DNA from 3 places in the Kitasatospora sp. NPDC048662 genome. Region 3 is predicted to be linked to each of the others. Evidence: riboswitches for the same ligand, from Rfam matches in the RefSeq annotation. Region 3 holds a riboswitch; each other region holds the start of a gene.
The links. Region 3 has a riboswitch for cobalamin ahead of nicT (Nickel transporter NicT). Riboswitches for the same ligand answer to the same signal wherever they lie in the genome.
Positions count from the first base shown of each region.

Region 1 (2,259 bases), on a different contig from region 3:
GTCCGGTCGGTGAGCTCCGCTCCGGGGGTGTCCAGGACGGCCTGCGGGTGGCGGCGGCCGAGCGGGGCGGTGAAGTTCACGGCGTGGACGGACGCGGGCAGTTTGCCGCGCTGCGGTCGCCGGTGGAGGCGACGCGGAGCAAGGGCGGATGCGCGCGACGGGCCTGGCGGCGGAGGCGTTGCGCGGGCGGGTGCGCCGAACGGGGGGCCGGGGTCAGTGCTTGCAGGCCTTGGCCTGGAACTCCGCCACGGGGACGGTGGAGGTGGAGGTGCTGCCGTCGGAGGCGGTGCGGTGGTAGCGGACGTTGCCCGGCGTGAGCTGCTCCAAGTCCTCCGGGGTGAAGTCGACGTGCGTCGACGACCGGGAGCTGTCCTTGGTCCAGCCGTAGAGGTGGTAGGTGGTCCCGGCGTCGAGTGGGGCGGCGGACTTGCCGGTCTCCCAGCCCTCGGCGGGTGCGTCCAGGGTCCAGGTGGTCAGCCCGGGCCGGAGGGCGGAGTGGGCGGTCCAGGTTCCGATCGTTTCCTCGTGGCTGCCCTCGCTGGTGTAGAGGGTCGCTCCGTCGATCCGGTCGCCGCAGACCAGCAGGACGCCCAGCGGGTGGCCGTCCTCGGTCACGGATATCCCGGCGACGGCGTCGCTCGGGACGGTGCACCCCGAGGTCGCGGCCAGCGCGGCCAGGACCGCGGCGATCTGCGCGGCGCGCCGGGCCAGTTGTCGCACGGTGTCTCCCCCGGTGTCCCGCCGGTCCGGACCGTCCGGGTGGCGAATGTGGCTGCATCCTAGGGCGTCCGGATGCGCTCTGACCTCGGCGCCGGCGGTGGGCCGGTGTCCGACGGGGTGTGACCAAACGCTCCGGCGGCCTCGGTTGACTGCCGCGAAGCGGGCGTGGTGGGATCTTCGGGCCAAACGGAGGCAAGCAGAGGAAGCCGGTGCGAGTCCGGCGCGGTCCCGCCACTGTGACCGGACACCCCGCGCGGGGGTGACCGGAAGTCAGGAGACTCTGGCCCCCGTTCCGTCGATCCAGGGCGCGGACCCTGAGTGAGGACACAACGCCATGCGGGCTGCCCCGTACCTGGTGGGCGCGGTCGCGGGGTATCTCGCGGACGCCCGGCTCGGAGACCCCCGGCGCGGACACCCCGTCGCGCTGTTCGGCACCGCCGCGGGACGGCTGGAGCGCCGGCTGTGGCGCGACCACCGCGGGGCCGGCGCACTGCACACCGCACTCGCCGTCGGCGCCGTCGCGGGCGGGGCGGCGCTCGCCGCGCGGGCCGTCCGTCGCTCGCCGCTCGCCGCGGCAGCACTGACCGCCGGTGCGACCTTCACCGTCCTGGGCGGGACGTCACTCACCCGGGAGGCCCGGGCCATCGGGCGTTCGCTGGCCGCCGAGGATCTGACGGCCGCTCGGGAACGGCTGCCGCACCTGTGCGGACGCGACCCCTCCGGGCTGGACGAGCAGCAGGTCGCCCGGGCGGTGGTCGAGTCGGTCGCGGAGAACACCGCCGACGCGGTCGTCAACGCCCTGGTGTGGGGCGGCCTGGCGGGCGTCCCGGGGCTGCTGGCGTTCCGGGCCGTGAACACGCTCGACGCGATGGTCGGCCACAAGTCGGCCCGCTACCGCCGCTTCGGCTGGGCCGCCGCCCGCCTCGACGACCTCGCCGGGTGGCCCGGGGCCCGGCTCACCGCCCTGCTGACCGTCGCCGCGTCCGACTCCCCCGCCCGGACCTGGCGGGTCTGGCGCCGGGACGGCTCCGCCCACCCGAGCCCCAACGCGGGCCAGGCGGAAGCCGCGTTCGCCGGTGCGCTCGGCGTGCAACTGGGCGGGACGCTGCGCTACGGCGAGCGCGTCGAGCACCGGCCGGTCCTGGGCGCGGGCCTCCCGCCGGTCGGCCCGGCCGACATCGACCGCGCCTGCCGCCTCTCCCGCCGGGTCGGCGCACTGGCCCTGGGCGTCACCACCGCCACGCGCTACCTGATCCTCGCCCGGCGCGGCCGGCGGTCGAAGTGACTGCGCCGCTGGACGCGGATCTCTGGAAGCGGCCGGTGCAATTGGATGTGACGGAGGGAGACTTCGGCATGCCGCCGTCTCCCGCCTCGCGCAGTTCCTCGCGTCCCTTGCTCCCGCGCGACGCGGCACTCGCGTGCGGGCGGGCGGTGCAACTGGCCCCGGCGTGGTGCGGCTTCGGCATGCCGCCGTCTCCCGCCTCGCGCAGTTCCTCGCGCCCCTTGCTCCCGCGCGACGCGGCACTCGCGTGCGGGCGG
Region 1 covers NZ_JBVJHA010000008.1:222,750-225,008, reverse strand. The annotation lists gene ACZ6R9_RS22945 (hypothetical protein) at 214-720, opposite strand; cobalamin riboswitch at 894-1,023, shown strand; gene ACZ6R9_RS22940 (cobalamin biosynthesis protein) at 1,055-2,005, shown strand.
Region 1: it holds a riboswitch for cobalamin, as region 3 does, so the genes downstream of both, ACZ6R9_RS22940 (cobalamin biosynthesis protein) here and nicT (Nickel transporter NicT) in region 3, are expected to answer to the same signal.

Region 2 (2,259 bases), on a different contig from region 3:
AGCTCGGCCTTGCGGTAGGCCTCGTCGAAGTCGGCGCCCCACAGGTCGACCAGCTCGGGGACGTCCGCCGGGGAGAACAGCGACCAGTCCTCGTTGGCGTTCACGCGGCGCATGAACTCGTCCGGGATCCAGTGCGCCAGGTTCAGGTTGTGGGTGCGCCGGGCCTCCTCGCCGGTGTTGTCGCGGAGCTCCAGGAACTCCTCGATGTCGGCGTGCCAGGTCTCCAGGTACACGCAGGCCGCGCCCTTGCGCCGTCCGCCCTGGTTGACCGCCGCCACGGAGGAGTCCAGGGTGCGCAGGAACGGGACGATGCCGTTCGACTTGCCGTTGGTGCCGCGGATCAGCGAGCCGCGGGAGCGGATCCGCGAGTAGGACAGGCCGATGCCGCCGGCGTGCTTGGACAGCCGGGCGATCTGCGCGTAGCGGTTGTAGATCGAGTCCAGGTTGTCCAGCGGCGAGTCCAGCAGGTAGCAGGAGGACATCTGCGGGTGCCGGGTGCCGGAGTTGAACAGCGTCGGGGAGCTGGTCAGGTACTCCAGGCGGCTCATCAGCTTGTACAGCTCGGCCACCTCCAGCACCGACTGCTCGGAGGTGCCGACCGCCAGGCCCGCCGCGACGCGCAGCAGGAAGTGCTGCGGGGTCTCCACCACCTTGCGGGTGATCGGGTGGCGCAGCAGGTAGCGGGACTGCACGGTGCGCAGGCCGAAGTACTCGAAGCGGTCGTCGCCGGCGGCGTCGATCAGCGAGTCGAACAGCTCGGTGTGGGCGGCGACGAACTCGGCGGTCGCGTCGCCGATCAGGCCCTCGGCGTGGCCGACGGCGATCGAGGCGGAGAACGAGGTGACGCCCTGGGAGGCGGCCTCGTCGGCGATCTCCATCGCGAGCAGGCGGGCGGCCAGCTTCGAGTACTGCGGGTCCTCGGCGATCATCGACGCGGCGGCCTCCACGGCCAGCCCGCGCAGCTCGGCGAAGTCCGAGCCCGCGTGGCGGCCGCGCAGCGCGGCGGCGGCGACGTGGCCGGGGTCCACCTGGGGGAGGTCGGTGCTGCGGTCGGTGAGCAGCCGAAGCAGCGCCGCACCGGGGTCGGTGAAGGCGTCGGCGGAACCCTGGGACGGCAGGGTGACTGAGGCGGCGACGGTCAAGGCGCACTCTCTCCTGTGGCGGCGGCGGACGTGGCTCAAGGTGTCCGGTGGCGCGCGTGCGGCAGGGGAGGACGGCACGCCGAAAACGCTCGATCGGCGCGCGAAAGACCCACCCCCGGCCCGCCCGCGAGGCCGGACGGCAAAGCTGTGCTGCATGGCGTCTGCGGGGATGCCGTGTCGCACACCGTCAGCAGGTCCTCGGACTGCGCGGGCGTCGCTACAGCCCGCTCACCGTTGCGGGGCAGTCCCGGATTCGCACCGGGTTCCCCTGCTTCGACAGCGAGGTCGAGCATACATGTTGTGGCGGCTGGAGCTGGCGGCACCAGATGTAGTAGCGCGTGTCGCGTCAGAGGTGCCGCGCGTAGACAACGGAAACCACGCCGGAGCCACCAGGGAACCGCCGCAGAACCGTCGCAGAACCGCCTCAGAACCGCATCGTGCAGACCATCAGGTCCACGCCCGGGGCCGCCTCCCAGTCCCGCTCGGGGGCGCGGAGGAAGCCCAGAGCATCGTAGATCCGGTGCGCCGCGGTCATCTGCGGCCGGGTGGAGGACGCCATCCCGGCCAGCTCGGGTTCCCGGCTGCGGTCGATCGCCGCGCGGTGTCCCGGAGGAGCTCGGCGTGGCCGGACCCGGGGCGGGTGCGGCCGTCGCCGGCGAAGGCTTCGACGCCGACCTCCCCGGCTCCGGCGAGATCGTGGTCCGGGGCGCGGCGGACGGTCGGGGAGTGCACCCGGACAGTGTGCCGGACGGCTCGCGGCGCGGTTCGGCCAGGTCCCGGTCAGGGGTGGGGCAGTGCTGGCAGGAACGCGCCGTTGCCGCGAAATCCCGCCACTGCCATGCTGGGCCGATGCTGAAGAACGTCGCGGTGATCGTGCTGGAGGACATCCACCCCTTCGAACTGGGCGTGGCCTGCGAGGTGTTCGGCATGGACCGCAGCGCCGCCGGCCTGCCCGGGTACGAGTTCGGCCTGGTCGGCGACCGGCCCGGCCCGATGCGCACCCACGCCGGCTTCGCGGTGCAGGTGCCCCACGGCCCGGAGCGGCTCGCCGAGGCGGACCTGGTGATCGCCGCCGCCACCGGCATCCGCGAGCACTACCCCGAGGCGCTGTGCGAGG
Region 2 covers NZ_JBVJHA010000002.1:383,035-385,293, reverse strand. The annotation lists gene ACZ6R9_RS07680 (ribonucleoside-diphosphate reductase subunit alpha) at 1-1,142, opposite strand, end outside; cobalamin riboswitch at 1,315-1,475, opposite strand; gene ACZ6R9_RS07675 (hypothetical protein) at 1,567-1,701, opposite strand; gene ACZ6R9_RS07670 (GlxA family transcriptional regulator) at 1,992-2,259, shown strand, end outside.
Region 2: it holds a riboswitch for cobalamin, as region 3 does, so the genes downstream of both, ACZ6R9_RS07680 (ribonucleoside-diphosphate reductase subunit alpha) here and nicT (Nickel transporter NicT) in region 3, are expected to answer to the same signal.

Region 3 (2,259 bases):
GCCGGGAGCCGCTCGAACTGCGCGGCGCGGCCCGTTCGTTGCCCTCGCTGACCGCCGTCGGCGTCGCCGACGTGGCCGCGAACGGCCTGTACACCGCCGCCACCCAGCTGGGCTCGGTCGCGGTGGCGGCGGTGCTGGCCTCGCTCTACCCGGTGGTGACGGCGCTGATGGCGCGCGGCCTGCTCAAGGAACGCCTGCTGCGGGTCCAGGTGGTCGGCGCCGGGCTGGCCGTCGCCGGAACGCTGATCCTGGCCGCCGGTTGACGTTCCGTCAGAACGTGCCCGCTCCGGAGAACGCCTTGGAACGGCGGGCGATCCGCCAGTAGCCGATCGCCGCCGCCCACACCACCACGAACAGGCCGACGATCACGAAACCCACGTTGTCCAGGCTCAGTCCGGCGATCCAGCCGGACACCGGATCGTCCAGCCCGAACTTGTCGTGCAGCACCGTGACCAGCTCGATGGTGCCGATCACGAAGGCCACTGCGATCGACAGCCCCGTGATGGTCAGGTTGTAGTACACCTTGCGGACGGGGTTGGAGAACGCCCACTGGTAGGCGAAGTTCATGAACGTGCCGTCCAGGGTGTCGAACAGGCTCATCCCGGCCGCGAACAGCAGCGGCATGCAGGCGATCGCGTACCAGGGCACGCCGGACGCCGCGCCCGAACCCGCCATCACCATCAGAGTGACCTCGGTGGCGGTGTCGAAGCCCAGGCCCAGCACCATGCCCACCGGGAACATCTGGCCGGGCCGGGTGATCGACCGGGTCGCCCGGTTCAGCACCCGGGCCAGGAAGCCCCGGGAGTTCAGGTGCTTCTCCAGCTCGGCCTCGTCGTACACGCCGGCCCGCATCGCCCGGAACACCCGCAGAATGCCCAGCAGGGCCACCAGGTTGAGCGCCGCGATCAGGTACAGGAACGCCCCCGAGGCGGTGGTGCCGATGGTGCCCAGCACCTGATGGGTCGTCGAGTCCTTGTCCATCAGCGTGCCCGCCAGCGCGGCCCCGCCGGCCACCAGCGCGGCCATCAGCACCACCATCGAGGAGTGCCCGAGGGCGAACCAGAAGCCCACCGAGACCGGCCGGCGGCCGTCCGCCATCAGCTTGCGGGTGGTGTTGTCGATCACCGCGATGTGGTCGGCGTCGAAGGCGTGCCGCATGCCCAGGGTGTAGGCGGTGATGCCCAGGCCCACCCCGAACACCTGGGTACCCACCTGGTACTTCTCCGGCACCACCAGGAACAGCAGCGTCCCGAACGCCGCCACGTGCAGGGCCAGGATCACCGCCATCAGGCCGGCCGTGCGCCAGGTGTCCTCGCGACGCCAGCGGAAAGCAGGAAGAGGGGAGCCCGGGACGTTTCCGGGCATGGTCGAATCGGACGCGGTCATCCGCGCATCACGCTCCAGCACCTCGTGGATCACTTCGTGAGATGCCGTGGCCGGTCTCCTGGCTGACGGGGTGTTCGGCGTCGGCGCCCGGCCTTCCCGGCCGCGAACGGCCAGTGGCACGAGGTGGGAGCCGACGACTCCCCGATCACAGTGGCGAGGGCCGCTCCGGACTCCTGTGACGGGCACAGTGCACCGGCTTCCCGAACACCACGGCCCGACCACCGTAGAACCGCCCCGGGCGCAGCGGCAAGACCGGACCCGTCCGCGGGTGTCGCAGATCACTCCCACCCGGCCGGTTGACGGCGCGTCACGCCATCCAGAAGAACACGCAGGTCATCCGCTTCTCGTCCAGCGTGGCGCCGTAGTACTCGGTGGCGGTGTGCATCAGGTTGGCGGTGTACAGCAGCAGCCGGTTGTAGCGGTGCGGGACGGCCAGGTCCTCGGTGAACGAGTCCGGCGGGACGAAACGGGTGCCGAGCGCGTCCACCAGGTTGTTGTGCGGGGCGACCACGGTGTTCCCGCCGAGCCGGCCCCCGGGCAGGCTCTGCCGGTAGAAACTCGTCCCGCACCGCTTCGGCACGTTCGGGTTGAGGTACAGCACGGCGGCGTAGCGGCACAGCGAACGCGAATCGGTGTGCGGGCGCGGCTCGCACTCCCCCGCCCCCACCACCTGCACGCAGTTGTGGTTGAACGTGCCGCCCTCGGCCTCGCTCAGCGCCCAGATCCGCGGCACCTGCACGGTCTCCCGCACCAGCTTCTCGACGTGTGCCAACTCGTCCGGCTCCAGGCCGGGCATCGCCCGCAGCCCCGGCCAGGACTCCGGCTTGTGCGGGTACCCCTCGTCCCAGTCGGTGCGGGCCAGGTGCCGGGCGC
Region 3 covers NZ_JBVJHA010000011.1:161,010-163,268, reverse strand. The annotation lists gene ACZ6R9_RS26320 (EamA family transporter) at 1-263, shown strand, start outside; gene nicT (Nickel transporter NicT) at 271-1,365, opposite strand; cobalamin riboswitch at 1,418-1,613, opposite strand; gene ACZ6R9_RS26310 (DUF6445 family protein) at 1,694-2,259, opposite strand, start outside.